Regions from separate parts of the Nocardioides sp. W7 genome, predicted to be linked through region 2. Evidence: predicted binding sites of a transcription regulator. Region 2 holds the regulator's gene; each other region holds the start of a gene.
The links. Region 2 encodes LexA, which represses DNA repair genes until DNA is damaged. Its sites were predicted from a motif close to TCGAACANNTGTTCGA; they were not measured.

Region 1: recA (recombinase RecA) is a predicted target of LexA. The motif match lies at 3,067-3,082, and genes of this name have one in related genera.
Region 3: MUB56_RS21115 (HNH endonuclease signature motif containing protein) is a predicted target of LexA. The motif match lies at 3,066-3,081, and genes of this name have one in related genera.
Region 4: MUB56_RS02565 (HNH endonuclease signature motif containing protein) is a predicted target of LexA. The motif match lies at 2,154-2,169, and genes of this name have one in related genera.

The regions. Positions count from the first base shown of each region.
Region 1 covers NZ_CP095078.1:4,124,240-4,131,944, forward strand. Annotated here, with positions in the region: gene MUB56_RS19475 (PPK2 family polyphosphate kinase) at 1-615, opposite strand, end outside; gene MUB56_RS19480 (phosphoribosyltransferase family protein) at 615-1,109, opposite strand; gene MUB56_RS19485 (regulatory protein RecX) at 1,136-1,768, opposite strand; gene recA (recombinase RecA) at 1,874-2,929, opposite strand; gene MUB56_RS19495 (DUF3046 domain-containing protein) at 3,119-3,313, opposite strand; gene MUB56_RS19500 (methyltransferase domain-containing protein) at 3,343-4,479, opposite strand; gene MUB56_RS19505 (GNAT family N-acetyltransferase) at 4,549-5,037, shown strand; gene MUB56_RS19510 (right-handed parallel beta-helix repeat-containing protein) at 5,041-6,753, opposite strand; gene MUB56_RS19515 (OmpA family protein) at 6,761-7,705, opposite strand, start outside.
Region 2 covers NZ_CP095078.1:1,927,983-1,935,687, forward strand. Annotated here, with positions in the region: gene MUB56_RS09125 (MXAN_6640 family putative metalloprotease) at 1-1,508, opposite strand, end outside; gene lexA (transcriptional repressor LexA) at 1,588-2,304, opposite strand; gene MUB56_RS09135 (LysM peptidoglycan-binding domain-containing protein) at 2,579-2,911, shown strand; gene MUB56_RS09140 (hypothetical protein) at 3,022-3,393, opposite strand; gene MUB56_RS09145 (mismatch-specific DNA-glycosylase) at 3,494-4,000, shown strand; gene MUB56_RS09150 (IS30 family transposase) at 4,255-5,379, shown strand; gene nrdR (transcriptional regulator NrdR) at 5,749-6,267, shown strand; gene MUB56_RS09160 (vitamin B12-dependent ribonucleotide reductase) at 6,418-7,705, shown strand, end outside.
Region 3 covers NZ_CP095078.1:4,505,727-4,513,431, forward strand. Annotated here, with positions in the region: gene MUB56_RS21105 (amidase) at 1-793, shown strand, start outside; gene MUB56_RS21110 (endonuclease/exonuclease/phosphatase family protein) at 1,001-1,657, opposite strand; gene MUB56_RS21115 (HNH endonuclease signature motif containing protein) at 1,770-3,014, opposite strand; gene MUB56_RS21120 (SDR family oxidoreductase) at 3,382-4,119, opposite strand; gene MUB56_RS21125 (LysR family transcriptional regulator) at 4,223-5,068, shown strand; gene MUB56_RS21130 (Ig-like domain-containing protein) at 5,164-7,705, opposite strand, start outside.
Region 4 covers NZ_CP095078.1:522,683-530,387, reverse strand. Annotated here, with positions in the region: gene MUB56_RS02570 (hypothetical protein) at 1-612, opposite strand, end outside; gene MUB56_RS02565 (HNH endonuclease signature motif containing protein) at 857-2,101, opposite strand; gene MUB56_RS02560 (M28 family peptidase) at 2,320-3,285, opposite strand; gene MUB56_RS02555 (sigma-70 family RNA polymerase sigma factor) at 4,277-4,978, opposite strand; gene MUB56_RS02550 (hypothetical protein) at 4,980-5,852, opposite strand; gene MUB56_RS02545 (sarcosine oxidase subunit gamma family protein) at 5,941-6,462, opposite strand; gene MUB56_RS02540 (2Fe-2S iron-sulfur cluster-binding protein) at 6,452-7,705, opposite strand, start outside.

The DNA of each region.
Region 1 (7,705 bases), 2.2 Mb from region 2:
CCGCTCGTCGATGTCGCCCGAGTTGAACTTCCAGTGCTTGGCCGGGTCGTCGAGCCGGGCCAGGAGTCGCTCCTTCTGCTCGGCCGACGAGATGTGCAGCATCACCTTCACGACGGTGGTGCCGGACTCGACCAGGCGGTGCTCGAAGTCGACGATCGCGTCGTAGCGGCGCTCGATCTCCGCCACGCTGGCCAGCCCCCGCACCCGGGCGATCAGCACGTCCTCGTAGTGGGAGCGGTCGAAGACGCCGAGGTAGCCCGGTCCCGGCAGCGCCCGCTCGATCCGCCACAGGAAGTCGTGGGCCCGCTCCTCCTCGGTGGGCGCCTTGAACGAGGTGATCCGCACCCCTTGGGGATCGACGAGCCCGACGGTGTGCTTGAGGGTGCCGCCCTTGCCGGAGGTGTCCATGCCCTGGAGCACCAGCAGCAGACGACGTGACGCGCCCGCCTGTCCCTCGGCCCAGAGCCGCTCCTGCAGCCCGGCCAGCTCCTCACCGAGGTCGGCCAGGGCCAGCCGGCCGGCCTTCTTGTCCCCGTCGAAGCCCGGTGTCGCGTCGGTGGCGATCGCGCGGAGGTCGACCGGACCGGCCGGGACGCGGAGCAGGTCGGCGACCATCAGTGCGCCCCTCCGCCCCGCCGGTCGACGAGCGGCGGCTCGGAGGACCACGGGAAGTTGATCCACAGGTCGGTCCGGCGCCAGACGTAGTCGGCGTGCACCACCGTGCGCGGCTTCTCGTAGATCACGGCGGTGCGGGCCTCGGCGACGTGGTCGGCGCAGAACTCCTGGACGATCTCCAGCGTCCTGCCCGAGTCGGCGACGTCGTCGGCGATCAGCACCTTCAGGCCGGACAGATCGACCGCCTGCGGAGTCGGCGGCAGCATGATCGGGACATCGAGACGCTGGTCGACGCCGGTGTAGAACTCCACGTTGACCGCCGACAGGTTCTTCACGTCCAGCGCGTAGCCCAGACCCATCCCCAACCCCAGGCCGCCGCGGGCGATGGAGAGCACCAGGTCGGGCTCGTAGCCGGAGTCGACGACCTGTCGGGCCAGGTCCCGGACGGCGGTGCCGAACAACTCGTAGGTCAGGATCTCGCGCTCGTCTGCCACGGGAGCATTCTGGACCCCGACCCGGGTCAGTCGTCCAGCTGGGCCTCGTCCGGCTCGTCCCGGCCGGCCGCCTCGAGCTCGTCCCTGACGACGGCGAACGACAGGCCCGACCCGTAGCCCTTGCGGGCCAGCATGCCGACCAGCCGCCGGGTCGCCACCGTGTCGTCGACCCGGGTGAGGGTGCGCAGCTTCTTGCGGACCAGGACGCGGGCGGCCTGCTCCTCGTCGCCGGGGTCGATCTCGCCGAGCGCCTCGCGGGCGACCTCGTCGTCGATGCCCTTGCGGCGCAGCTCCTGGGCCAGGGCCCGCTTGGCCAGCGCCTTGCCTCCTCCGGCGCCCCGGCTGGCGACCCAGGCGCGTGCGAACGCACCGTCGTCGACCAGACCGACCTCCTCGAACCGGTCGAGGAGGCGGGTGGCGATCTCGACCGGCACGTTCTTCGCGGCGAGCTTGTCGCTGAGCTGCTGACGACTGCGGGCCTGCCCGGTCAGCTGGTCGAGCAGAATCTTGCGAGCCACCGCCTCCGGGTCGGCGTCGGGACCGACACCGACCCGGTCGGCCGGTGGCGGTGCCGGCGGGGCGGACGCGCGGCGCGTCCAGGCGTCCACCCCGACCGAGACGTCACCGGCCCACGACGGCGCGGGTCGGTCCTCGTGCATCACAGCGTCCCCTCTCGGGTCACCGGGTTTCGACACGGTCGCTGCGCGACCTGCTCAACCACCGTCCACGGTCGCTGCGCGACCTGCTCAACCACCGCCAGCCGATCAGAAGTCGTCGACGCCGACCGGCTCGTCGGCCAGCTCGGCGACCTCGGCCGGGGCATCGGCCTGCGGGCCGACCCCGAGCTTCTCGAGGATCTTCTTCTCCAGCTCGTTGGCCAGGTCGGGGTTGTCCTTGAGGAACTTGCGGGAGTTCTCCTTGCCCTGACCGAGCTGGTCGCCGTCGTAGGTGTACCAGGCGCCGGCCTTGCGGACGATGCCCGCCTCGACCCCGACGTCGATCAGGCCACCCTCGCGGCTGATGCCCTTGCCGTACATGATGTCGAACTCGGCCTGCTTGAACGGCGGGGCGACCTTGTTCTTGACGACCTTGACCCGGGTCCGGTTGCCGACCATGTCGGTGCCGTCCTTGAGGGTCTCGATGCGACGCACGTCGAGGCGGACCGAGGAGTAGAACTTCAGCGCCCGGCCACCGGTGGTGGTCTCGGGCGAGCCGAACATGACGCCGATCTTCTCGCGCAGCTGGTTGATGAAGATCGCGGTGGTCTTGGAGTTGTTGAGCGCACCGGTCATCTTGCGCAGCGCCTGGCTCATCAGCCGGGCCTGGAGGCCGACGTGGCTGTCGCCCATCTCGCCCTCGATCTCGGCGCGGGGCACCAGAGCGGCCACGGAGTCGATGACGATCAGGGCGAGCGCACCCGAGCGGATCAGCATGTCGGCGATCTCGAGCGCCTGCTCACCGGAGTCGGGCTGGGAGACCAGCAGCGCGTCGGTGTCGACACCGAGAGCGGCGGCGTAGTCCGGGTCGAGCGCGTGCTCGGCGTCGATGAACGCCACGATGCCGCCGGCCGCCTGCGCGCTGGCCACCGCGTGCAGGGCGACGGTCGTCTTACCCGACGACTCCGGGCCGTAGATCTCGACCACCCGGCCGCGGGGCAGGCCGCCGAGGCCCAGCGCCACGTCGAGCGCGATCGAGCCGGTGGGGATGACCTCCAGGGGGGCGCGCGTCTCGTCACCGAGGCGCATCACCGAGCCCTTGCCGAACTGCTTCTCGATGTTCAGCAGGGCGGCGTCGAGGGCCTTGTCGCGATCTCCAGCCATGGCCGGACCTTCTTTCTTCGCTCGTCGGGTGTCAGGCACGTCGGCGACGCTAGAGCGGACCACCGACAGCACCTGATCAGCGCCATCGAAGCTGTGGAGAACCCGCCCCGGCGTCATGCCTGTGGACCCAACCTAACCCGAACACGTGTTCGATCCCAGGATCGACACGCGCGTGTCGCGCCGGGTCGGTCAGCGGTCGGTCTCGGGCAGCCCGAGCGCCTGCCACACCGCGGCCCAGACCTCCTTGGGCGGGACCCCGGCGTCCAGCGCCTCCTGCGCGGTGCGACCGCCCAGCGCGCTCATGACGTGCTGGCGGGCCCAGCTCGGGGCGTACGCCGACCCGAGCGCGTCGTCCATCCGTGACCAGAACTCCGTGTGCCTCACGCCGAGGAAGCGTACGGACCCGCCCGGAGTCAGGACCTGCGGGCCAGCAGGTCGATCCAACGCTCGCCGCGCGACCCGACGCCCTCGCCCCACTCCTCGACCCGCCAGCCCGCGCCCGCGGCGACCGCGTCGAGCGCCTCGCGCGACCAGTAGGTGAACCGGCGCGGTGCCGCGACGCTGCCGTGGGTCGACCAGGCCTCGCCCTCGCCCTCCTTGACGTCCAGGTGCAGGACGCCGCCGGTCCGGGTCGCCGCGGCCAGCCGCCGGAGCACCTCCGGCAGGTCGGCGCGTGCGACGTGCAGGAGCGAGGCGCTCGCCCACACGCCGTCGTACGGCGTGCCGGGGCGGCGCGGGTCGTCGAGGTCGTCGCCCAGCGGGTCGAGCACGTCCGCCTCGTGGCCCTCGGCGCGCAGCAGTTCCACGAACCGCTCGCTGACGTCGGTGCGGCGCACGCTCAGCCCGGCGTCTTCGAGCGCGCGGGCGTCGCGACCGGGTCCGCTGCCGATCTCGAGGACCCGGGCCCCGGGCGCGAGCGCGGCCGCGAACCGGTCCCGCAGGTGGGCGTCCGGGTCGGGGAGTCCCGCCCGGCCCTCGCGGTAGGCGCTCGCGAAGTCGTCGTACGCCGCCACGGTCGACCGCGCGACGGCCGCCCGGACGTCGTGGGCGTGGTGGACCAGGTCGTGCAGGTGGTAGCGGCCCAGGCTCTCGACGGTGAACTCGCTGCCGTTGCTGCGCCGCCCGCGCCGCTGCCAGGCGTCGGCGGGCACGGCGTCGTACTGCGCGGCCACCGACTCGGCGGCCGCCACCAGCTCGGTCGCGACCAGAGCGGGGTCCTGCCGGTCGTAGCGCTCGGCGAGCGCGGTCTCGTCCTGGTCCCAGTTCGCGAACAACGGGTCGTCCTGGTCGAGCATCAGCCCCACTCGCTCATCGAACACCCGGTGCACGTCGCGCACGTGGCAGGCGTACTCCAGCACCGACCACACCCCCGGCTCCGGGCGTGCGACGGCGTCGGGCGCGGCGAGCAGCACCGGCCAGAGCGCGGCGTTGGCGCGCACCAGCGCGCCCAGTTCCGCACGCGCGGGCGCCTCGGCGACGTAGCCGCACTCGGGGCAGGGCTGCTGCAGGACCCAGGTCCAGTCCTTGGTGTCGGGCTCGATCACACTCATGAGCCGATCCTGTCCGGCTCCGCGCACCAGGGCCACGGACTTCCTGCCAACCTCCGCGAAGATGGCGCCATGCTCGTGCGCCCCGCCACTCCCGCCGACCTGCCCGCGATCAAGGCGATCTACGACGTCCAGGTCGCCGACGGCATCTCGACCTTCGACCTCGACCCGCCCGGTCTCGACTACTGGGCCGCCCGACTCGCGAGCACCGAGGCCGGCGACCACCTGCTGGTCGTCGAGGACGGCGGGCCGGTGCTCGGCTACGCCTACTCGTCGTCGTACCGGCCGCGGCCGGCGTACCGCCACACCCGCGAGACCTCGGTGTACCTCGACCAGTCGGCCCTGGGCCGCGGCCTCGGCCGGGCGCTGTACGACGAGCTGCTGCGCCTGGTGCGCGCGGACGGCATGCGCACCGTGGTGGCGGTCGTCGCGCTGCCGAACCCGGGCAGCCGGGCCCTGCACCGGGCGTGCGGCTTCGAGCCGGTCGGCCTGCTGCGCGAGGTCGGCTTCAAGCACGACCGGTGGATCGACACCGAGTGGTGGCAGCTCGCGCTGGCGTGAGCGTCAGCCCGCGCAGCCCACGGTCGCGAAGCCCGAGCGCGCCCCCTCGACGACGTTGTCGCAGGACACCACGTTGCCGGTCAGCCCCTGCTGGATCCAGAAGCCGTAGCCCTCGGCGTCGACCACGGCGGTGTTGGCGCGGAAGACGTTGTCGAGCCCCCAGCCCTCGACGGCCTCGTGCACCTGGAAGCCGTCCTGGAGCGCCCGGGTGCCGCGGTTGCCCTCCACGAGCCAGCCGTTGCCCTTCAGGTCGATCCAGGAGTCGGCCCAGCTCCCGGTCATGTGCGCGCCGTCCAGGACGTTGCCGCGGATCACCCCGCCGGTGGTGCCCTCCTTGATGTCCAGGCTCTCCGCGGTGGTCTCCCACACCCGGTTGCCGAGCACCTGGTTGCGATCGGAGGCGTCCGGCCGGCCACCCGAGTAGGTGCCCCAGTTGGAGGTGGCGCTCCCGACGTAGATGCCCTCGCCGTACGTGTCGTTGCCGCGACCGGTGCGGCTGACCTCGTTGTCCTGCACCAGGTTGTCGCTCGAGAACGCCCGCAGGTGGATGCCCTCCTGCCCGATGTCGTGGACCGCCACTCCCCGGATCACCGTGTGGCTGGTCTGGTCGAGCACGATGCCCTTGGCCACGTTGGCGACCGTCAGCCCCTCGACGCGCCAGTGCCGGACCCCGGCGAGGTAGAGGCCGTACTGCGTGCCGGTGCCGTCCCTCCCCGGCTTCCCGTCGATCACCGCGTCGCGGGACCCGCGCAGTACGACGGGCCTGGTCTCGGTGCCGGAGGTGGACGCGACGAACGTCCCGACGTACCGCTTGCCGCCGACCGACAGCGGCGCCTGGAGGCCCTTGGTGGTGTAGACGCCGTCGGCCAGGGTGATGACGTCTCCCGGCCGGGCGTCGGCGAGCGCCGCGGTGAGCTCCTCGGAGCTGCCCACCCCGACGGCTCGTCCCGGTCCGTCGATCACCACCGGGGTGGGCGAGGTCGGGGGGCCGGAGGGCGTCACGTCCGAGGGCGGTGGGTCCGGAGTGACCGGGACCGTGGCGCCCTCGGCCGTGACGACCAGGTTGTCGAAGGCGACGGACCCGCCCCAGCTGCCGAGCCCGGGCTGCACCGCCGACGCGGCGGGCAGCGAGGCCCCTCCGACGTACGACGGGTCACCGCCGGACCCGACGTACACCTTGAGCCGTTTCCCGCTGCGGCGCAGCTCCAGGGACTGGGTCGTGCCGCCGGTCGCGGTCGCCTCGAGCGGCGCCACCTGGACGGCCCGACCACCCGTGACGACGTAGATCCCGCTCGCGCCGGCCTGGGCGTCGAGGTGCACGTAGGAGTAGTCACGGGCCGTGGTGCGGGCGAAGACCACGGACCACTCGGCCCGTTCGGAGCCTGGGGTCGCTTCGACCTCGAGTCGCCAGGTCGCCCCGTCGACCTGCTCGCGGGCGACGCTGAGCGGCGGGTCGGCCGGCGGCGCACCGTCGACGGACCCGCCGCCCGACCGCAGCTGGTAGACCCCGTCCGCCACGACCCACTCCCCCGGCCCGGACGTCGCGAAGCGCTCCGCCGAGGACGCGGACGAGAACGCCTCGGCGAAACTGCCGCCGCCCTCCGGAGCGGCCGCGACCGTGGCAGCGGGTGTCGCCGGCGGGGCGCCCGATCCGCTGCTGCACCCGACGAGCAACGCGGTCGGCGCCAGCAGTGCGGCTCGGAGCCGGTGGTTCATGGTGTCCTCACTCGACCGTCGTGATGACGACGCGACGGTTGCGCCGCCGGTGGTCGTCGCTGTCGTTCGGGAACGCCGGACGCGTCTCGCCGTACCCCCGGGCGGTCAGGGCGGCGGCGCCGAGGCCGCCAGGCCCGGCGAGCCAGGCGGCGACCGCGTCGGCCCGACGCTCCGAGAGCACCTGCCCGTGGTCAGCGGGACCGCGGTCGTCGGCGTGCCCCTCCACCAGGATCCGGGCGGGGTCGGTCCGGCGGATCCGCGCGGCGATCGCGCGGAGCGCGGCCACGGCCTCGGGACGCAGCGTCGCCCGGTCGGTGTCGAAGAGCACGGCACCCGGGGCGACGTACGACGTCCGCCGCCCGTCGGCGAAGAGCCCGACGTCGTCGCGCCCCTCGAGCTCGTGGCGCTCCAGCCGCTCCGGGTCCACGTCGACGTCCGGCACCCGGACCGGCTCGATGCGCACCGTGGGCACCAGCTCGTCGCCCGGGCGGGCGGCGCCGTCGCGGGAGAACCCCTCCCGGACCACGCCGTCCCGCGTCACCCCGGAGACCTGGCGGTCGACGGTGACCTGGCAGACCTCGTCGGCGTGGACGGCCTCGCGCGAGACCGCCGCGACGGTGACCGCCGGGTAGACCCGCCCGTCGACCTCGAACCCCGGGAGGCTGAGCGCCGGGATGGTCGCGCCCGAGACGTCGACCGCACCCAGGCACCCTCCCGGCGCCGTGTGCCGTACGACGCACCCGGTGTCGACGACCAGCTCGGGGACGACGAGTCCGGGCGCGAGCTGCTCGCCGGTCTCCGGGTCCTCGACGGCCGCCACCTCGACCGCGGGGACGACGACGTCCGGCAGCTGCTCCACCTCGCGTCCCGGCCCGGCCTCGCACAGCGGGTCGGGCAGGGGCATCGCCGGGACGACCGTGGTGGGCGGGGTGGAGTCGCGCGCCGGCAGCGA
Region 2 (7,705 bases):
CGGCAGGAGTGGACCGTGCCGCGGCCGCAGCGGTAGCGGGTGGCGGCGTTGACCAGCGTGACGTCGACGTACCTGACCCGGCCGGCCGCGAACGGGAGCGTGATCCGGGCGCCCCCCGACCGGTCGACCCGCACGACCCGGGTCCGCAGCCGGCCCGACTCCTGACGCACGGTGAGGACCGCGGCCGTCGGTCGGCTGCGGCGCGGGAGGTCGACGGTGATCCGGAGCCTGCCGGCGCGCCGGGACGCACCGGTGTCGGGTCGGTAGCGCAGGGTCCCGCTGCCGAGGTGGTCGAGGGTGAGCGCGGCGCGGCGGCTCTGCCCGCGCGCGACCCGGGCGCTGCTCTCCGGCGTGGTCGCGGGGTAGCGCGAGCCCTCCGCGTAGCTGCTCCTGGGATGGCGGTTGGCGGCGGAGAACCGGGCGACGGTCGCGGTCATCGACCGTCCGCGCTCGCCCAGCACGGCCTCCACGGCCTGGATCGAGTACGCCGGTCCGGCGGCTCGCTCCCAGATCTCCCGGATGATCGTGGGCAGCCCGCCCTGTGCGCGTGGCTCCACCTCGCTGAGGTGGCGGAAGAAGATCCAGCTGCCGTAGACCCGCATCCCCTCGCCCTGGTCGAGCGGGACCCCGGGCTGGCTCATCGGGCTGTTCCGGAGGTACTGCACGTTGTCGTTGACGCCGTCGTACACCTCGTCCTCGACCCAGGTGGCCGTCGACTCGAGGAACCACGGGTCCTCGGTGAGGTCGTAGGCCAGCTGGACCGCGTGGAAGTACTCGTGCGCGAGCGTCACCTGGAGGTTCTCGGTGGGGGTGTGGGACGGGAACTCGGCGAAGTCGTTGTCGAGCGCGCAGTACGCCGTGGCGCTGCGCTGCTGGGCGCTCGTGACTCCCTCGGGGGCGCAGTAGCCGTAGATCCCGTCCCCGCGGGTGCCGCTGTCGACGAGGTAGACGTCGAACTGGTCGAGTCCGCCACCGCGGATGCCGTCCGCGACCGGGCGGCGGTAGCCGGCGCCCGCGTAGGTGCCGCTGACCTCGGCCAGGGTCGTGAAGACCAGGTCGACGTAGTCGGGGCGGCCGTTGCCGTTGCCGTCGGAGAGATCGGGGGCGTCGGAGGTCTGGCGCGCCCAGTGCACGCAGAAGCCGTCCTGGCACGCCGCGGTCGGCTGGGCGCCGGCCCGGTAGCCGAACTGCTGGGGGTCGGGGTTGTCCGTGGGTCGGGCCAGGATCCGATCGGCCTCCGCCCGGCGGGCCGCCGGGAGAGCGGTTCGGCTCCGGGCGAGCTCGAGCAGCACCAGGCTGGCGTCGCGGCCCGACGAGCTGCCGCGCAGGAGGCCGTCCGCCTCCTCGAGCACCTGGGCGGCGCGGGCTGCCGGGCCCTCGATCGGGTGTCCGACCGGCTCGCCGTCCCAGCCGCTCGCGCCTGAGGCGGCGCCCGGCTGAGTCAGCAGCGCGGCGGCGAGGACGGCGGCGCCGACGGTCGCGAGCAGCGTGCGGTGGCGTGCGGGCACGAGGTCTCCAACCGGGAGGGAGCGGGCGGGCAATCCTCGCACGCCCGCCCTCGTGAACGGCCCGGTCCAGCCTCCTCGCTCAGACCTTGCGCAGGACCGCGGTGACCTTCCCCAGGATCGTCGCGTGGGTGCCGTCGATCGGGTCGTAGGCCTCGTTGTGGGGCATCAGCCAGACCTTCCCGTCCTTGCGCTTGAAGGTCTTGACGGTGGCCTCGCCGTCGAGGAGGGCGGCGACGATGTCGCCGTTCTCGGCGGTCTGCTCCTTGCGGATCACCACGTAGTCACCGCTGCAGATCGCGGCGTCGACCATCGAGTCACCGGCGACCTCGAGGAGGAAGAGCTCACCCTCGCCGACCAGCTGACGGGGGAGCGGGAAGACGTCCTCGTAGCGCTCCTCGGCCAGGATCGGTCCGCCGGCGGCGATCCGCCCGAGCAGGGGGACGTTGGTCGGCACCGGGGCGGCGTCGCCGACGCCGGTCTCGTCGTACGACGACTCGTCGGCACCGGAGAGGGCACGCCGCGCGGCCATCACCTCGGGCAGGAACACCTCCAGCGCGCGCGGCCGGTGCGGGTCGCGCTTGAGGAAGCCCTTCTCCTCCAGCGACTTCAGCTGGTGCGCCACGCTCGAGGAGCTCGTCAGCCCGACGGCGTCACCGATCTCGCGCATGCTCGGCGGGTAGCCGCGCTTCTCGATGCAGTCCTTGATGTGCGCGAGCACGCGCTGCTGGCGCGGGGTCAGTCCGGTGGCGTCGGGCGGCCCGTCGGGCAGCTCGCGGACGTTCTTCTTCGTGGCCATGGTGATGCCTTTCGCCGGGATGCTCGTGGGCTCACCGTACCGAGATGCGGCTCCGGCTTCAAACATGTGTTCGAAGGGCGTGTCGTCCCGATCCGTTCGAACAAATGTTCCCCCGGTTCTTGATTTCGTTCGAACAGGTGCTCTAGTCTCGCACACATGTTCGATCGAACGTCTGATCGACCAGCTGGCCAGCACCGGACTGTCGGTGGGCGCGGATAGACATTCGCTCGTGGCCAGGCACCCAGGCTGACCGCCACTTCCCCAGGAGGTCCCGATGAGCACGATGCAGATGTCCGACCTGTCCCTCACTCGCGGCGAGCTCCGGCTCACCCGGCGCGGCCGGCTGGTGATCTTCCTGCTCGGGCTGACCCTGGTGCTCGGGATCGGCCTGATGCTCGCCGCCGGGTCGGTGGCCACGCCCGAGCCGGGCACCGCGGAGCCCACGACGGTCGTCACGGTCGGCACCGGCGAGACCCTCTGGGACATCGCGGCAGGTGCGGCCGAGGACGGCCAGGTCCAGGAGATGATCGAGCACATCGAGCGCCTCAACGGCCTGGAGTCGACGGTGCTCCTCGCCGGCCAGGAGCTCCGGGTCCCGACGGAGTAGCGCCACCACAGACTTCGCCAGCCGCTTCGACCCCGGCTGGCGAGCCGGGGAAGACAGGGGCGGGGCCACGAGGTGGCCCCGCCCCTGCGGCGTTTCGGTGTCCGAGGGGGTCAGCGGGCCGCGCGCCGGCCACCGGGCGGGCGCGGCGCGGGCGGGGTCCGGTCCGCCGTCTCCGACGGCACGGGGGACTCCGGTGACGGCGGGGGAGCGGTGATGCCGAGCCCGCGGAGCAGACGGGCGACCATCATCAGGCCGAGGAAGAGGCAGGCGATCGCGCCGGCCGAGGCGAGGGCGAGGAACAGCCAGGCGCGCTCGTCACCGGATCGGGCGCTCGCGCCGAAGTCGATGGCGGCGTACACAAGGTAGCCCCAGGCGACGACCGCCAGGGTCACCCCGACGGCGAGCAGCAGCAGTCGGGGGCGGAAGGTCCGCGGTGGGCGTGCGGCACGTCGCGACCCTGCTCGCTTTCCCTCGCCCGCCACGCCGGTCATTGTGTCGCACCGACCCACACGGTGTGGGAGGACCCGCGCATCCGGCGGCAGCTCCGTGCCCTGAGTTTGGTGCGGCCCGGAGAGTGAAGACGTGGAGGTGCTTCCGGACATCGTGGGTCCTGAGCCGATCGTGGTCTTCTGCGGCCTGGCCGGCGCGGAGTCGACCAAGTGGCGCGAGCACTACTACGCCTCGCCGGGCAACAGCTTCTGGGAGTCGCTCCATCTCAGCGGGCTGAGCCCCCGCCGGCTGCGCCCCGACGAGGACCGGCTGGTCGCCGAGCTGGGATTCGGGCTGACCGACCTGGTGGGGCACTGGGACCCGCGCTGGGTGGAGGTCGACGAACTGGCGGCGAAGGTGGAGCGGTGGCGACCGGAGTGGCTGGCGTTCACCAGCAAGGGCGTCGCGCACGAGGCCGCGCGTGCGCTTGGTCGCCCGGGACGGCCGCACCTGGGAGTCCAGGACTGGTACGTCGGGCCCGCGCAGGTCTTCGTGCTCCCGGGGACGAGCGGCGCCAACCAGCGCCGCGACTACGACGGTCGACCGAACCGGCTGTCGTGGTGGCGTGACCTCGCTGCCCTCGTCGGTCGCGGCGCCTGAGGCCGGGCTCGGCCCGTTGTCGGGGCCGTCGGGGTAGTCCGTCACACCAGCGGGGATGAGACGACGGCAGGCTCAGGCGGTCGAAGCAACACCTAGTGAGTGAGGTGTTGGTGATGGGACGTCGACCGCTGCCGTACGAGGTTCGTGCGCGGTTGTTTGATTCGATCTGTGCGGGTCGTTCGGTGTGGCACTCGGCTCGGTTGGTGGGCGTGTCACGCGATACCGCGGGCGTGTGGTGGCGTCAGGCTGCGCCCGTGACGCTGAGGATCCTGCATGGACCAGACGGTGGGCTCGGGACTGTTGCGGGGCATGAACGCCCGGCGCGAGGAGTGTCGGGCGAGCCTGGTCTGCGTCGGCGGTTGAGCAGTGAGGATCGCGCGGTGATCGCGGCGGGGGTGCAGCAGCGGCTGCTTGCCGAGCGTGCGGGGCGACGTGGACCGAGCCTGGAAGCGATCGGTGCGTTGATCGGGCGGGACAAGTCGATCATCAGCCGCGAGATTGCCCGCAACAGCGGACCCGACGGCAGCTACTACGGTTCCTTGGCGCACCGCCAGGCACTGCTGAGGCGTCGACGACCAAAACCGTTCCGACTCCTCGAGAACCCCGGACTGTGTCGCCGGATCGAGGCCTGGATGGATGAAGGCTGGTCACCCCAGCTGATCGCCACGGTCCTGCGTGGTGATCACCCACGCACGATCATGGACCGTGTGTCGCACGAGACGATCTACCAGGCGCTCTACGTCCAGACCCGCGGCAGCCTGCGCCAAGACCTGGCCCGCAACCTGTCCACGTCACGACGGGCCCGCCAGCCGCGAGGAAGCGTCGACCGACGGGCGAAGAGCCCGTACCGCGAGGCGTTCAAGATCAGTGATCGTCCAGCTGAGGTCGCCGACCGGGCCGTGCCCGGCCATTGGGAGGGCGACCTGATCTTGGGCACCGCGAACGGGTCGGCGGTGGGCACCCTGGTCGAACGCTCCACCCGGTTCGTGATCTTGCTGCACCTGCCCGGACGTCACGACGCCGCGTCGGTGGCCGAGGCGATGATCCGCGAGATGGGCAAGCTCCCCGTCCACCTACGGCGGTCGTTGACCTGGGACCGCGGCACCGAGATGGCCGGCTACCGCGATATCCAGGTCGCCCTCGACGACATGCCGGTCTACTTCTGCGACCCGCACTCGCCCTGGCAACGCGGCACGAACGAGAACACCAACCGGCTCCTGAGGTTCTGGTTGACCAAGGGCACCGACCTCTCGGTCCACACCGCCGACGACCTCGCCCACATCGCTACGACCCTCAACCAGCGGCCACGACCTACCCTCGACCTGAAGACTCCAGCCCAAGCGCTGGCCGAACTGCTGTCAGACCCGGCAGCAGCCTGACGTTGCTTCGACCGATTGAACCCGCCCGACTCTTAGCCGCTCTGGTGTGACGGACTACCCCGGCAGTTCACTCCCAGTCCGAGCCCGACAGCGGCGCGGCGGGTCGGCTCGGACGCCGCTGACCTGCGGTTTCGCGGGCGGTCGGGATGTGCTCGGCCGCGACACGCCGGGCCGCTTGCGCGTCGCTGCCAGCAGGCGTACGGTTCCCCACATCTAGTACTTACATCGCTGTAGTTATCCACATCTAGTGCACAGGTAGAGCCGGAAGACTCACAGCGAACGGCGTGTTCTACACAGAGAAACCCCCCGTTATCCACAAGCTCGCACCTCTTCGGGGGTGGTTGAGGCGTGCCCGGAAAGGAGACCCAGATGCACTGTCCGTACTGCCGTGGCGCCGACACCCGGGTCCTCGACTCCCGGGTCGCCGACGACGGCGGCTCGATCAGGCGCCGGCGTACCTGCTCGGGGTGCACCAAGCGGTTCACCACCGTCGAGATGATGCAGTTGACGGTCCTCAAGCGCTCCGGCGCCACGGAGCCGTTCACCCGGGACAAGGCGGTCTCCGGAGTCCGGAAGGCCTGCAAGGGCCGACCGGTCACCGAGGACCAGCTCGCCTGTCTCGGCCAGGCCGTCGAGGACGCACTGCGGCTCTCGGGGGCGGCCGAGATCCCGGCGAACGAGGTGGGCCTGGCGATCTTGGGCCCGTTGCGTGAGCTGGACGAGGTCGCCTACCTCCGCTTCGCGAGCGTCTACCGGGCCTTCGAGTCCGCCGACGACTTCGAGGACGAGATCGCGATGCTGCGCGCCGAGCGCGCCCCCACGGTGGTCGAGGAGGTTGCGCGGCAACCCTCTCGGGACACCGTCCCTCAGCCCGTCACCACGGGCTGACCCGATCCGCCCGGCACGTAGTGGGGAAGCTGCGTGCCGGGCGCACCACTTGGAGCAACACGCAGGACAGCACGGCCGATACGACTGTCGGTGGCCTCGACGACCATCGACTGCAACAACGACTTACATCACGGGATCAGAGGAGACGGCATGACGGAGACGGTCAGCGGGACGACGACGGGTGCGTCCGCGAAGGGGCGTGCTCTGACCCTGGAACGGGTGTTCAGCACCCCGGGCGTGCACCCCTACGACGAGCTCACCTGGGAGCGTCGCGACGTCGTCCAGACGAACTGGAAGACCGGTGAGTCCGTCTTCGAGCAGCGCGGCGTGGAGTTCCCGGACTTCTGGTCGGTCAACGCCTCCACGATCGTCACGACGAAGTACTTCCGCGGCGCCGTCGGCACCGACGCCCGCGAGTGGAGCCTCAAGCAGCTCGTCGACCGCGTGGTGAAGACCTACACCAAGGCGGGCGTCGAGAACGGCTACTTCGCCTCCGACGTCGACGCCGAGGTCTTCGAGCACGAGCTGACCTGGCTGCTGGTCCACCAGTACTTCTCCTTCAACAGCCCCGTCTGGTTCAACGTCGGCACCGAGTCGCCGCAGCAGGTCTCCGCCTGCTTCATCCTCGCCGTCGACGACTCGATGGACTCGATCCTGAACTGGTACAAGGAGGAGGGCTTCATCTTCAAGGGCGGCTCCGGTGCCGGCCTGAACATCTCCCGCATCCGCTCCTCCAAGGAGCTGCTCCGCTCCTCCGGCGGCACCGCCTCGGGCCCCGTCTCCTTCATGCGCGGCGCGGACGCCTCCGCCGGCACCATCAAGTCCGGCGGCGCCACCCGGCGCGCGGCCAAGATGGTCGTGCTCGACGTCGACCACCCCGACATCATGGAGTTCGTCCAGACCAAGGCGCGCGAGGAGGACAAGATCCGCGCGCTGCGCGACGCCGGCTTCGACATGGACCTGGGTGGCGCCGACATCACCTCCGTCCAGTACCAGAACGCCAACAACTCCGTTCGGGTCAGCGACGAGTTCATGCGCGCCGTCGAGGACGGCACCGACTTCGGTCTGCGCGCCCGCACCAACGGCGAGGTCATCGAGCGCGTCGACGCCCGTGAGCTGTTCCGCAAGATCGCCGAGGCCGCCTGGGAGTGCGCCGACCCGGGCCTGCAGTACGACGACACGATCAACGACTGGCACACCAACCCGGAGACGGGCCGGATCACCGCGTCCAACCCGTGCTCGGAGTACATGTCGCTCGACAACTCCTCGTGCAACCTCGCCTCGCTGAACCTGCTGAAGTTCCTCAAGGAGGACGACACCTTCGACGGCGAGCTGTTCGCGAAGGCGGTCGAGTTCATCATCACCGCGATGGACATCTCCATCTGCTTCGCCGACTTCCCGACCGAGGCCATCGGTCAGACCACGGTCGACTACCGCC
Region 3 (7,705 bases), 2.6 Mb from region 2:
CGTCCCACTCGCACCGAGCCTGGACACCGTCGGACCCATGGCCCGCAGCAGCAGGGACTGCGCCCTGCTCCTCCAAGCGCTGGCCGGCCCGGACCGGACCGATCTCCGGGGCGCTGCCGTCCCCCACGACGGCCCCGTCCTCGACGGTGACCTGACCGGGCTGCGCGTCGGACTGCCCCGGCGCGGCTGGCTCGACGATCCCGCCGTCAGCACCGAGGTGGCCGCCGCCCTGGCCACCGTGGTCGACGAGCTCGCTGCCGCCGGAGCCGACCTCGTGGAGGTGACGGTCCCCCTGCGCTCGGAGGCATGGCACGCCAACAACCTCATCTGGCTGCACGAGGCGTTCGCGCTGCACCGCGCGGACCTGGCCACCCGCTGGTCGGACTACGGCGCCTCCACCCGCGAGACCCTCGCCCGGGGAGCGTTCGTCTCCGAGGGCGACTACGCCCGGGCCACGGTCGTCCGCGAGCTGTTCCGGCGAGCGGCGGCGGTGGTGTTCGAGGAGGTCGACGTGCTCCTCACGCCGTACTTCGTCGCTCCCCTGCCGCGCTGGGACGAGGAGGACATGGGCGGGCTGTTCTCCGGCACCGGGTTCAGCGGCCAGTGGAACCTCGCGGGCCTGCCGGCCATGTCACTCCCGTGCGGGGTGGGCGTCGACGGACTCCCGCTCTCCTGCCAACTCGTCGGCCGGGGCTTCGACGAGGCCACCCTGTTGCGGGTCGCCGACGCCTACCAGCGGCGAACGGGGTGGCATCGGCGTGTCCCGCCCGCCGGCGCGAGTACTCGCCACTGACGGTGACTGTCGGGCAACCTTCGTCAGACTGACGCCGTGCCGCCGGCCACCGGTTCGCGCCGAGCGCCGCGGGCGACCCTCGAGCAGCGCGGCCAAGTTTCGGCGGCGAGGGCCCGAAGGCAGTTCGGATGCGCTGCGGCATCGGTTTGTTCCCGCAGGTCCGGGTGCGTCCAACCGCCGCAGTCCTCTGTCGCCTCCTGCTGACTCCTAGTCGTCGGTGGTGTCGATGGAGACATCGATTGCATACGCGTCGTGGTCAGAGATCCGACCGGTCCCGACGAAAGCGCGATGCCGGCCTACGGCATCGACCGTCCACGACTGCGGCACGGCGAGGTGATCGATGCTGAGCAGATCCTCGAGATGGTGGGGCTCCCAGGCGGTAGGCACCTGGAGCGAGAGGCGTTCGACTGCTGCCAACAAGTACCGCCTGCCCGCCATCGAGCCCGCCCATTCGCGGCCCGACAGGGCATGGTTCCAATCTCCGCCCCACACCGTCGGACGCACGCTTTCCACCGCCGCGACGGCCTCGGCGGTCTTCTCCGCGGTGGTACTACCGGTCCAGGGACCGTGGGTGCCACACGAGCGCCACGGGAGAACGGATGAACAGACCCGCAGACCCTCGATCACGACCATCGCTGAGGCGCCGTGGGGATCTGGCTCCGGCCGCATCGGCAGGCGGGACGCTACGGCCGCCCACCGTCGCTCGGGCATCATCAACTGCTGCCCAAGGTGCACGTCGTATCCCGGGAGCTCGAAGCACTCAGAGACCTCGGTGAGCAACATGACGTCGCAATCCATGGAGTCGACCAGGTCTCGATGGCGAGCGTCCCAACGCCCCTCGAGATTCCAGGTTCCAATGCGCACGGGTGCAGTCTCGCGGGGTGCCACATGTCGGGCGTCAGGCGCACCCGCCCCTCTACTCGGCTACTCCGTGATGCGCCCCATTCCGTAGCCGCCCATGACCCGCCACCCCGGCCTACGTTCGTCGGTGGAAGCGGACGCCGCCGTCGGGGAGTCGTCCTGAGGTGTAGGTCGGGTCGTGGGCTCGGTGGTGATGGTGGGAGCAGAGCAGCATCCCGTCGGCGAGGTCGGTGCGGCCGCCGGCGGCCCAGGGAGTGCCGGCGTGATGCGCCTCGCACCACGGCGCCGGGACCCGGCAGCCCTCGGCTCGGCACTCGCGATCGGTCAGGGCCAGGGCGCGGCGTTGGGCGCGGGTGAAGAGGCGTTGGGAGCGGCCGAGGTCGAGGACCTCGCCCTTCCCGCCGAGGACGGCCGGGACGAGGTGGGCGGTGCAGGCCAGGCGACGGGCTTCGTCGGCGGTGATCCGGTCGGCCGAGTCGCCCGGTGCCGGGTTGCCGAGGGTGGCGGTGCCGAGCTCGGCGCGGAGCGACTCCAGCGACATGGTCACGACGAGGGTGGTGGCGTCGCCGCCGTGGATGGGGAGCCGGGTCGGGTCGAGGGTCTCCAGGAGTTGGCAGAACGCGCGGGCGGTCTTGCGGCCGTGGGGAGTCCGCGGTGCTTGGGCCGGTTCCGGGTCGGCGTCGTCGCGGCGAGGGTTGGTGAAGGCGTGCAGGTACGTCGCGAGCCGAGCCGCGGACGCGTCCGGGATCAGTCCGGTGATGCGGGTGGTCCCGTCGCCCATCGGCCGCAGTCCGAGGCGCATCCGCTGGTGGGCGGAGGCTTCGAGGTCGGCCAGGTGGCGGGCCTCGACGCCCTCGGCGATCTCCGGGGCGACGACGTCGAGGATCCGGCAACCCAGGCGCCCCAGCTCGACCGGGTCGAAACGCGCGGCATACCCCACCAACGCGGCCTCCGCCCGGTCGACCACAAAGGGGTCGACCTCGGCCGGCAGCTCGGCAAGAGACACCGCGATCGCCCGGGCCTGCGCGAGGTTCACCTCACCCTCACGCACCGCAGCAGCCAGCACCGGGCGGTCGGCCAACACCAACGCGAGGCGAAGATCCGCAGCACAGTCACCACGACGACGCCGCGTCGCGGCCGCCACCCACGCCCCGACGTCCCGCGCACCCGACTCCTCGGCCACGTCAGAAGCGTCGGCGGTGACCCGCAGTCGCAGCTCGCCCACCCGGGTCTCGATCGCGGCCAGCTCGACCAGGGCGGCGGCCTTGTCGGTGGTGGTCATGAACGCCGGGTTCACGTCAGCGACCGACTTCAGGGCACCGTCAATGACCTGGGCGGCGACCCGGATCGGGTGGTCCATGCGAGCCTCCGAGAGCTCCACAAACGCTGCGGAATGATGCCCCAATTCTAGTCGAACGCACGTTCGACCGCTTGGATCTTCCACAGGCCCTCGCACGCCGTCTTGCGCCGTCCTTGACCCGGCGTTCGAGTGGCATCGACGCACGCAATCTGCCGCTCGGCATCCTCACGAGAAGGTGCGTCATTGCGCCCGTTCAGGCCCTGCGCAGCGGGACGTCATTCCGGAGCATGGGCTCCCTGGCCTCAGGGAGCGGGACGACCCTGGCCGCAGGGAGCGGGACGACCTACTGCACCTCCAGCAGCAGCCGGCTCTCGGTCGGTACGGCGAGGCTCGCACACGTCCGCGCCAAGAGCCGGTGCTGCACACCTCACCAGGGCTGGATGCCCTCGTCGTCGCGGAAGGTGCCGGTCGGTCCGCCGTCGGGCAGCGTCGCGAGCTCCAGGAAGATCGCGGCGCCCTGCTCAGGCGTACGGAACCCCTGGAAGCCGTTGAGGTCGGTGGCGACGTAGCCGGGGCAACCGGCGTTGATCAGGATGCCGGTGCCGGCGAGCTCCTTGGCGTACTGGATCGTGACGGCGTTGAGGTAGGACTTGGTCGGTGAGTACGCCGCCGAGATCGGGCCGACCGCCGCGGCCTGCGCGGTCTGCAGCGTCAGCGAGCCGACCGTGCTCGAGACGTTGACGATGCGCGGCGACGAGGCGCGGCGCAGCATCGGCAGCATCGCGTTGGTCACCCGGATGACGCCGATGACGTTGGTGTCGACGACCGCGAGGACCTGGTCGGGGCTGACCTTGGTGGGCTCCTGCGGCATCCCCCCGGTGATTGCGGCGTTGTTGACGAGGACGTCGAGCCCGCCCTGCGCTTCGAGCTGGGCGGCCGCGGCGGTGACGCTCGCGTCGTCGGTCACGTCGAGTGGTACGCCGAACACGTCGAGTCCGTCGGCCTGAAGCTTGCCCACGGCCTCCTCGCGCCGGCCCGTGTCTCGTGCGCCGACGCCAACGCGGTACCCGAGGCGGGCCAGGCCCGCGGCGATCTCGTAGCCGATGCCCTTGTTGGCGCCGGTGACCAACGCTGTCTTCTTGTTCTCGGTGCTGTTCTCTGCCATGCCACGATCATGTGCTCGCACCGGTGCATCGATCCAACACCGATCGGGTCGGGACCGATACCGCCGCGGTATGAGGCCAGGTGAGCCGCGTAACCTCGACGAGGTGGAGACCCGCGAGCTGCGCTACTTCGTCGCCGTCGCCGAGGAGTCGCACGTCGGCCGGGCCGCCACGCGTCTCGGGATGGCCCAGCCGCCGCTGTCGCGCGCGATCGCTCAGCTCGAGCGGCGCCTCGGCGCCGACCTGTTCGTACGCACACCGCGCGGCGTGACCCTCACCAGCGCCGGCGAGACCCTCCTGCGCGAGGGTCGGGCGGCGCTCGCCGCGGTCGAGGCGGCCGAGCGGCGTACCCGCCGGACCGTCGAGGCGGCCGGCCGAGCCTCGGTGGTGCTCACCGCCAAGGCGGGTGCGTCGAGCGAGCTGATGGCCAAGCTGCTCGACGCCTATGCCGCCGAACCCGATTCCGTCGACGTCGACGTGGTGCTGAGCGCGCCCGGGCACCAGGCCCCGATGCTGCGCGACGGGCGCGCCGATGTCGCGATCCTGCACCGGCCGTTCGACGACCTGAGCGGGTTCGACGTGGACACGCTGCTGGTCGAGGAGCAGGTCCTGATCCTGCCCGCCGGCCACCCGCTGAGCACCCTGACGTCGATGACCGTCGCCGAGGCGACCTCGATCCCCGACCTGCCGACGCCACGCTGGCCGCACCTCGACGGCACCTACCCCGCCGGGCCCGGCCCCGAGCTCCGCGACCTGACGCAGGTGCTGCAGCTGGTGCGACTCGGCCGCACCGCGATCGTGCTGCCCGAGTCCGCCCGCGCCAACCTGCGCGACGGGCTGGCCGTCGTACCGCTCTCGGACGCCCCACGGGTCACGACCGTCATCGCCTGGCCACCGCACAGCACGTCGCCCGGCGTGGCCGGGCTGGTACGCACCGCAGCGCGTCTGTAGGAAGTCCCCACCGGCCGACCACCTCGGTGCTCGCCGGTGACAGCTGATCGGGACAGGCGGGTGGCCCGCCGAACGGGCCACCCGCCACCTCCGGGCTAACGGATCCTGATCGTGTACGTCGTCGTCCTGCCGCCGGCCTTCACGACGATCCTCGCCGCGCCCTTCCGCTTGGCCAGGATCCGGCCGGCGGCGTCGATCTCGGCGACCCCGGTGGCCGACGACCGGTACGTGACCTTGACGCCGGTCGCGTTCGCCGGGGCGTACCTGCCGGTGACGTAGACCGACTGGCCCACCTTCATCGACTTCGGTACGACGGCGCGGACCCTACTGACCTTCGCCTTCGACCGCGTCCCGACGACCGTCACCTTGATGCGCGCCGACAGCTTCGTGCCGGACGCACCGGGTCGCACGCTGATCGCGGTGATGGCCACCTTCCCGGTCCGCTTCGCCCGGACGACGCCCGTCGAGCTCACGGTCGCGACCTGGGGGTTGGACGACCTCCACACCACTGCGCCGCCGTACGACGGACGACCCTCGCTGTAGTAGACGCCCTCCTCCAGGCGGAGCTTCCCTCCACTGACCAGTCGCAGCTGCGACTGGTTCAGCTTCACCTTCGTCACCACCGGCGTGACCTGCGCCGGGAGCAGCCCGGTCAGCGCCGCGCCGAGCTCGGACGTCGCCTGGTCGATCCGGGCCTGGCTCGCCGTCGGGTCACCCAGGACCTGGGCGGCGTCGACGAGCTCGGCCTGCAGCCTCGCCCACGAGACCGGGGTGAACCGGTCGCCGGTGTTCGACAGTGCCTTCGCCTGGTCGTACACCGACCGCAGGACCGTCTTGTCGGGCGCCGCGGGCGGCTTCACCGTCAGGCCGTCCAGCGCGGACTGCAGCCCGATGGTGGCCTCGTCGAGCTGGGACTGCGTCTTGTCGGCCCGGGCCTCGTGGACGGCCTGCGCCGCGGCCAGTGCCTCGCGCAACGCGCTCGCCGACGCCTCGGTGTACTCGTCCAGGTCGAGTGCCACCTCCTGGGCCGCGGCGATCAGGGTCGCCAGCGCCGTCGGGTCACCCCGTCGCTCGAGCGCCGCCACGGCCTCGTTCACCGCTTCGGTGGCGGCATCGATCTGCGCCTGGGCGAACTCCGTGCCGTCGTACACCGCCTGGGCGCCGGTCGCGCCCTCGATGACGCCGGTCAGCACGCCCCAGGTCGACGTCGTGTAGTCCTCGGCCGAGAGCTCGGACACCTGGGTCAGGGCCTCTCCCAAGGCCGACTTGTCGGCCGCCACCACGACGTAGTCGAGCGTCGCGCTGGCCCGGTTCCCGGCGTTGTCCACCACGGTCTGGGTGATCGTGTGCGCGCCGGGCGCCGTCGAGTAGCCCCTCTGGACACACGACGCCACGCCGGAGGTCGCGTCGGTGCCCAGGCACACCGGCTCGTCGGGCACCTCACCCTCCTGGACCACCCCGGCCGGCCACTCGCCGAAGGCCGGCACCGGCTTGGTGCCGTCGACCTTCACGGTGAGCGACTGCTCGACGGACCTGTTCGACGAGGCGTCCGTGGCGGTGTACCGCAGCACGTGGGTGCCGTCGGAGTCGACCGGCACCGGTGCCGTGTACGGCGCACTCGGCTCGTCGTCCAGCGCGACCTCCACCGAGGGCGAGGGGTCGACGTCGTCCACGGCCCGGACGAGCAGCGTCGTCGGCTCGGTGATCCACCCGTTGTTGCCGTACGCCGTCGTCTCGGCCGGTGCTGCCGACACGGTCGGAGCCCGGTCGTCGGCCGCCGGGGCGGCCGCGTCGGAGACCCACAGGTCGGTCAGCGACGGATCGTAGTAGCCGTCCTCGGGACCGTCGTAGAGGTACTTGACGCTCACCTTCCCGTCGCCGTCGACGTCGAGCGCGGCCGGATCGTCCACCAGCACCTGGTAGTTGGACAGCGTGTTGCCGACGACGCCCTCGTTCGGCATCAGGTACCTCACCTGGCGGACGAGGACGTCGTCGACCAGGATCTTGTAGAGCTTGGGTCGGGTCTGCACCACCCCGACGGTGCTCGCGGCCGAGGTGTCCGCGGTCTCCCGCATGCTCAGCACGAAGGGCTCGCCGGTGGTCACGTCGACGTCCACGCTGTACCAGCTGCCGTCGCGCGCCCAGGTGAAGCGGCGCGTCAGGCCGCCCTCGGTGTTCGTGCCGCCCACCGGGATGGTGGAGCGGTAGTCCCATCGCAGGTTGTGTGCCAGCTCCGTCGGGCCGGGCTGCACGTTCGCCGGGGCATTGCCCGTCGTGCCCGAGCCGCCGTCCCCGAAGTCGACGAAGTCGGTCGTCCCGGTGATCGCAGCCGCGCCGGTGGTGTTCCAGCCCTGGCCCTTCGGTCCGTACCACTTCATCCGGGTGCCGCTCGTCGCGGTCGCCAGCACCGAGCCGCGGTCGACGAAGTCGACGGTCGCCGACTGCATCATCGGCAACCAGTACTCCCCGCCGCCGTGCACCGTGACCTCGACCTGCCGCGACCCGCCGGGCGGGATCGTCACCAGCTCCGAGGGCGCGCCCGCTTCGAGCACCCGGGCCACCGACCGTGCCGCCAGCTGCCCGGTCACCGCTGTCTCGGCGTTGTTGCGGACCGTCGCGGTGACCGTCCACCGCCCG
Region 4 (7,705 bases), 1.4 Mb from region 2:
GGCCAAGCTTGAGAACACGTCATTTGCAGACATGGTCGACTTCAACGTGAAACCAGCTGAGATGTCACCCAGTTGAAGACCGGAAACGTTCGGGCTGCCGGCGGCTTCGAGTTCGAAGCTTGAGCCACCCTCGGCACTGGCGAGGAATGTCATCGATTCCACGTCGGTCACTGAAGTGACGATTCGCCGGCGGAGGTCCCATGTCCACTTGTTGACCTCCCCGCGGACGTGGTCCCAAAACTCGTCGACATCAGCGATGCGGCGGAATCGCGCGCCCTTCATGGCGAGCGCGAACGCGTTCTTGTCATTGAGCGTGATCTTCACGCCGGCCTTCGCCTCGGCTACGAACTTGAACTTCGGGTCGAGCGTGGCCGCCGCCTTGGTCTCAATGTTGCAGCCGCTCGTCGCCGAGGGTGACCAATCGGCAGGGGTGGGATCTTCTACAACATCGATCGAGACCCCCGCCCGTTTGGCCAAGTTGCCGACGACCGTCCATGTCCCTGCGTCCGGCACGACGATGTCCCCGAGTTGCAAGGGCTGGCCGGGCGGGTATGAGAAGTGCATCGAGTACTGCGCCCGCACCTGTCGGGTGATATCGGCAGCAAAACCCATCATCCACTCCTCGCGTAGGGGTCACCTTCGTCGGCAGCCACATCATGGCTTATCAAGTTGGTATCCGCACTCGTCGAGACTGGAACGACCGAAACCCGCCGTCGTCGAGTCGTGGCATCCGGAGGTTCGGCTAGACGCCGGCTACGACGAGCTGTCCTACCACTCATGCCTATGACGTAGGGGCCAAGCATGCCTAGGCAAGGACTGGTGCGTCATACCCCCGCCAATGCCCTACCAAGCCGGTTTAGGTTCGTCGGTGGAAGCGGACGCCGCCGTCGGGGAGCCGCTCGGAGGTGTAGGTGGGGTCGTGGGCTCGGTGGTGGTGGTGGGAGCAGAGCAGCATCCCGTCGGCCAGGTCGGTGCGGCCGCCGGCGGCCCAGGGGGTGCCGGCGTGGTGGGCTTCGCACCACGGGGCGGGGATCTGGCAGCCCTCGGCGCGGCATTCGCGGTCGGTCAGGGCCAGGGCGCGGCGTTGGGCGCGGGTGAAGAGGCGTTGGGAGCGGCCGAGGTCGAGGACCTCGCCCTTTCCGCCGAGGACGGCGGGGACGAGGTGGGCGGTGCAGGCCAGGCGACGGGCTTCGTCGGCGGTGATCCGGTCGGCCGAGTCGCCCGGTGCGGGGTTGCCGAGGGTGGCGGTGCCGAGCTCGGCGCGGAGCGACTCCAGCGACATGGTCACGACGAGGGTGGTGGCGTCGCCGCCGTGGATGGGGAGCCGGGTCGGGTCGAGGGTCTCCAGGAGTTGGCAGAACGCGCGGGCGGTCTTGCGGCCGTGGGGAGTCCGCCGCGCTTGGGCCGGTTCCGGGTCGGCGTCGTCGCGGCGGGGGTTGGTGAAGGCGTGCAGGTAGGTCGCGAGGCGGGCAGCGGAGGCGTCCGGGATCAGTCCGCTGATGCGGGTGGTCCCGTCGCCCATCGGCCGCAGTCCGAGGCGCATCCGCTGGTGGGCGGAGGCTTCGAGGTCGGCCAGGTGGCGGGCCTCGGCGGCCTCGGCGAGGTCGGGGGCGATGACGTCGAGGATCCGACGACCCAGGCGCCCCAGCTCGACCGGGTCGAAGCGGGCGGCGTACGCCACCAACGCGGCCTCGGCCCGGTCGACCACGCAGGCGTCGACGTCGGCCGGGAGCTCGGCGAGGGACGCCGCAATGGCCTGGGCCTGGTCGAGGTTCACCTCACCTTCACGGACCGCCGTTGCCAACACCGGACGGTCGGCCAACACCAACGCGAGGCGGAGGTCGGCAGCACAGTCACCACGACGACGCCGCGTCGCGGCTGCCGTCCATGCCCCGACGTCCCGCGCACCCGACTCCTCGGCCACGTCACCGGCGTCGGCGGTGACCCGCAGTCGCAGCTCGCCCACCCGGTCCTCGATCGCGGCCAGCTCAACCAGGGCGGACGCCTTGTCGGTGGTGGTCATGAACGCCGGGTTCACGTCGGCCACCGACTTCAGGGCACCGTCAATGACCTGGGTGGCGACCCGGATCGGGTGGTCCATGCGAGCCTCCGAGAGCTCAACAAACGAGTGCGTGATGATGCCCCCATTCTAATCGAACGCACGTTCGACCGCTTGGATCTTCCACAGGCCTTCGGCACCCACGACGAGGTGGCCGACCCCTCAATCTGCCCGGCGGGTTCAGCAAGGAGGGTCCAGGTCTGCGACCGCGTTTCGCGCCCGTCCGACTCGCGCGGCAGCAGACTGCAAGGGAAGGCAGCTCAGCGCAGCCAGGCCAGCACGACCCGCGCGGTCCGCTCCAGCTGGGCGGGCTCGACCACGGCGGGGACGTCGCCGGGGGAGTGGTAGCCGGCGTACGGGGTGCTGCCGAGGCGGACGGCCGGCATCGCCTCGCGGGCGAACGACCAGTGGTCGCTGGAGCGCTGGCCGGTCTCGGGGAGCGTGGGTACGCCGGCGCGGGCGGCCGCCGCGAGCACTCGCCGGGTGGGCGGGTCCAGGTTGTCGGCGGGGCTGCCGACGGGGACGGCCGGGCCGACGCCGACCCGGTCGAGCGAGATCATCCCGCGCAGGGTGCGCCGCTGCTCGGGGGTGAGCGAGGCGACGTACGCGCGCGAGCCGTAGTGGTGGTGGGAGTCGCCCTGGCCGCGCGGCTCCTCGGAACCGAACGCGATCAGCACGACCGGCAGTCGGCTGCGCCGTCCGGACAGGGCCTCGGCGACGGCGAGCAGGACCCCCACCCCGGACGCGTTGTCCTCGGCACCGGGCGAGCCGACGACGGTGTCGAGGTGGGCGCCGACGGCTAGCCAGGGCTCTCCGGGTCGGACGTCGCCGCGGGTGGCGAGCACGTTCACGGACGGGCCGGCCGCGACGGGGCCGTTCCAGGAGTAGCCGGCCGGTGTCGGGAAGCGTTGCCGCTCGACCTGCCAGCCCAGCTCCTCGAGCCGGCGCTGCGTCCAGGCTGCTGCGCGGAAGTACGCCCGGGTGGTGCCGGGCCGGGGGCCGATCTCGTCCGCGAGGTGGCGGACGGCGGCGGTCGCTGTACGGACCCGGACGTCGTCGGGCGAGACGCGCGGCTCGGGCTCCGCGGAGGCCCGGGGCGGAGTCGCCTTCGGTGTGGGGATGGGCGTCGGGGCGGCCGAGCCGGACGTCGGAGCGGCCGGACGCGGCTCGCCCGAGCACCCCGCCGCGAGCGCGGCGAGCGTGAGGAGCGCGGCGGCTCGGCGCATGCCCCGAGTCAACCAGGGCGCACCGATGATGGGGTCGTGCGTCGGACTCTCGGAATCGTGTTCGTGCTCCTCGCGCTGGCCCTGGCCGGCTGCGGCGAGGTCGCCGGCCCCGGCTCACCGGCCGAGCGCGACGCCGTGCGCGACGCCGAGCGCGACGCCGTGCGCGACGCCGAGCGCGAGCACGAGGTCGCGGCCGACCCCGAGGCACCGTCGACGAGATCGTCGAGGCCGGCCGGCCGAGCGGGATCGAGGTGTCGGGCACGGGGGAGGTGCTGGTGTCGTACCTGGTCGAGTCCGACGACGACGAGGGACCGCAGGCCTCCGCCTGGAGGTTGTACGACGGCGAGCGCGTCCTCGCCGACGGGCACGCGCACCGGGTGTCGGAGGCGAGCGCGAGCCCGGGCCTCTGGGCCCTCGAGGCGGGGTTCCTGCTGCAGCGCGACCCGGCTCGCCAGCGGTACGAGGTGCTGGGCGTCGACGGCACCCTGACCCCGGCGACCCGGTCCCCCGAGCCGCTCCCGGTCGAGCCGGGCGACCTCCAGCTCGACGACTACGCGAACCTCGTCTTCCGGCCCTCGACCGGCACCGTGTTCGCGGCGCCGCGCAGTCCCGCCGGACGTTCGGCCCAGGGACAGGCGGTGGACGAGACCGGGGGCGTCTGGGTCCTGGGTGAGTGGGGTGACGAGCTGCCGGTGCTGCACTCGGCCGACGGTGGGTCGAGCTGGGAGCGGGTCCCGATCTCGCTGCCGCGCGACGCCCACCCGCTGGGGATCGCGGTGGCCGGCGACCGGGTCGTGGTGCCGCTCGCCGGTCTCGACGAGGACGGCGGCGAGCGGCTGCTCTCCCTGCAGGTGCGCGACGTCGCAGCGCCGGGCGCCGAGCCGTGGCGCGCGGTGCCGGCCCAGGTCGGCGCGGGCGAGCAGTGGTTCGGCGCCGATGTCGGCGTGCTCCCGGACGGCCGGCTGCTGCTCTCGGGGTGGGACCAGCCGGGCTACGCCGTCCCGCTCGACGGCGGCGCCTGGGAGCCGCTCGCGCTGCCGGACGTCGGGGGCGACGTCGACGGCTGGTCGGTGCGGACCGCGGGCGGCCGGCTGTACGCCCTGAGCTGGCGGCTGGCCTCGGCGTACACCTCCGACGACCTGGGTGAGACCTGGGACGTGCTGCCCAGGTAGCGCTCATCCGGGTCGGGTCGATCGACCAGCGCCCGTACCGCCGGGTCACCCGCCAACGCCTTCCGAGCCCGGTGCAGGCGGACGCGGGCCGTGGCAGGGCGGACCCCCAGCGCCGTGGCGAGCTCGGCCGTCGTCACGCGCTCCCACTCGACGAGCCGGAGGATCTCCCGGTCCCCGGAAGGCAGCCGGGCCATCGCCGCTGCCACGGTGGCCGTCGTCAGGCTGTCCTGGTCGGCCACCGGGGAGTCGTCGGGGCGGTGCGCGAGCTCAGCGGCGGCGCTGCCTTCCCGTGCCTGCCGGCGGTGGTTGGCCTGCAGCACCTTCTGCGCCGTGCCGAAGAGCCAGGCCCGGCGCATCATGGGCGCGGGCAGGTCGACCCGCCGACGCCAGGCGATGGCGTAGACCTCCGCCACGTCGTTCTCGGCGTCGGCGGCGCCCCGGCGGCGCAGGTAGGCGATCAGGTCGTGGACCGTCGCGCGGTAGAGCTCCTCGAACTCCTGACCGGTCAGGGGGCGACCCATGTCACGGGACCCGGTGCTCGGCGGGCACCGCAGCGGGCAGGTCCGGCATCAGCTCCGGGACGCAACGCGTGTACTCCACGAGGGGCCGGCCCACTGCCTCGGCGTCGCGTCCTCGGGCGGCCGCCACGACGAGCGGGAGGTAGGCGAAGACGGTGTTGTCCAGGTAGGGCTCCCGCCGGGTCGCACCCGTCTCCGAGTCGGTGACCCACTGCTTCTTCCAGGTGAGCGTCTGGAGGGCGTCGACGTCGGTCACCGCCGGCCAGGTGCGCGAGGCCTCGAGCATCTCGATGGCCTCGGCGCGGCCGTCGGCGTCACCGGCCGCCGTGGTCGCCGCCCAAGCGTTCGCCCAGGAGCAGATGGCCGCTCGCGCCGCCTCGGCCCGCATGCCCCCGGTGACCTGTCGCATGGACCAGTCCTCGTCACCGCGGGCCCGCGCCATCTCCATGCCCGCCGCGTCCCGGCGGGCGAACCTCACCTGGTCGGCCACCGCGATCTCCCGCGCCCCGTCCGAGGGGAAGGGGATGTCGGAGATCTCCTCGCGGAGCACCTGCTCGTAGTCGGCGCCACTGGGGTCGATCAGCTCACCGGGACCGCCCAGTCGGATGCTCTCCGGGTCGGTCTGGAACTCGCCGGTCCGGGCCTGCCACACGGCCGTGCCGGCCACGGCCACCCCGGACGTGCCCAGGACGAGCGCGGCCAGTCCGACCCCCCACGCGATCCGTCGCCGGGGGCGCCGGGTGGCTGCGGGAGCCGTGACGACCTCGGCGACCACGTCCCAGACCCGATCGACCTCAGCCTCGGTCGGTGTCGGGACCAGCGGCGCCGAGTCAGCGACCAGTCGTGCGTGCTCGTCGGTCCACGAAGGCGTGGGCATGGGTCCTCCAGCAGCTAGGTGAACATCCTTCACCCCTACATGTCGCTGCGTTACAAGCAGCGGCGCTGCTGGTGCCGACGGCGAGCCCTCAGAGGTACGGCGTCGCCGCGTCGCTCAGCCAGGCCGCCAGGTGGCGGGCGAAGGCGGCGCGGACGTAGAGCCGGAGCGTGTTCGGGCCGACCCGGCCGATCGCGACCTGGGCGCCGGCGAGGGTGCCCTGGACGCAGCCGCCGACCGGTACGACGGAGAGGTCGATCGGGCAGCCGTGCGCGATCACGGTCGCAGCGTGCTCGCCGGTCAGCACGATGGTGGTCCGGTGGGCCGAGACGTCGGTCGCCGCGGCACCCGGACCGCGCAGCTGCCCGGCCAGCGGGACCTCCAGCGCCGGCTCCGACGGCGGCGGGCCGTCGACCAGCCACCAGTCCGGCCCGAGCCGCCAGACGTGCCCGGCCGACGGCGAGACGCCCGGCGCGACGCTCGGTGCGACGTCCGAGCGCACCTCGACCAGCGAGCGGAACGGCTCCTCGGCCATCGTCAGCCCGAGGCCGACGACGCCGAAGCCGGTCCCCTCCAGCGGCGAGCGCCGCAGCGCGAGCACGTCAGCCGTCACGGCGGGCCTCCTCCTCGTCGTACGACACGGGCCCGGTGACCCGCACCGGCACCGGCACCAGGTCGTCGACGGCGTCGAGCACCTCGCCGATCCGGTCCCGGCCGCCGTCGAGCAGCGCGAGCGCGAACGGGCGCCCGTCGTGGCCGGCGGGGTAGGCGCTGGTGACGTGCCCGGCCATCGGCACCGGGTACGCCGTCAGGTCGGCGCCGTGCGCCACCAGCTGGGCACCCTCGGCGATCCGCGAGGTGCCGTCGACGGGCTTCAGGCCGACCAGGTGCCGCCGGTCCGGGCGCTGGGCGTCGGCACGGGCCAGCGAGCGCTTGCCGATGAAGTCGACCTTCTTCTTCGAGACCGCCCACCCCAGCCCGAGGTCGTACGGCGTCACGGTGCCGTCGGTGTCCTGCCCGACGATCGGGAAGCCCTTCTCGGCCCGCAGCACGTGCATCGTCTCGGTGCCGTACGGCGTGATGCCGTACGCCGCGCCGGCCTGCGCGACCGCGTCCCACAGGGCCGCGCCCCACCAGCTGGGGACGTCGATCTCGAAGGCCAGCTCGCCGGAGAACGAGATCCGCATGACCCGCGCCGGGATCCCGGCCACCGGGGCGGAGCGCCACTCCATGAAGCCGAACGCCTCGGCCGAGCAGTCCAGCTCGGGTGCGAGCGCGGCGACCACCTCGCGCGAGCGCGGTCCGGCCACGGCGACCACCGACCACTGGTCCGTCACCGACGTCATGCTCACGTCGAGCTCGGGCCACTCGGTCTGGTGCCACTCCTCGAGCGCGTCGAGGACGGCGGCCGCGTTGCCGGTGGTGGTCGACATCAGCCACTCGGTCTCCGACAGTCGGGCCGTGGTGCCGTCGTCGATCACCATGCCGTCGGGGCCGCACATCACGCCGTACCGCACCTTGGCGACCTTCAGCGTCGAGAACAGGTTGGTGTAGACCCGGTCGAGCAGCACGCCGACGTCGGTGCCCTGCAGCAGGATCTTGCCGAGTGTCGAGGCGTCCATCATCCCGACGCCGGTGCGCACCGCCCGCACCTCGCGGGCGACGGCGTCGTCCAGAGCCTCCTCCGGAGCGGGGAAGTACCACGGCCGCTTCCACTGCCCGACGTTCTCCATCGGCGCGTGCGCGACCCGGTCGTGCAGCTGCGAGAGCCGGACCGGGTCGGAGAGCAGGCCGCGGTTGCGGCCGGCGAGCAGCCCGAAGGAGAGCGGGAGGTACGGCGGCCGGTACGTCGTCGT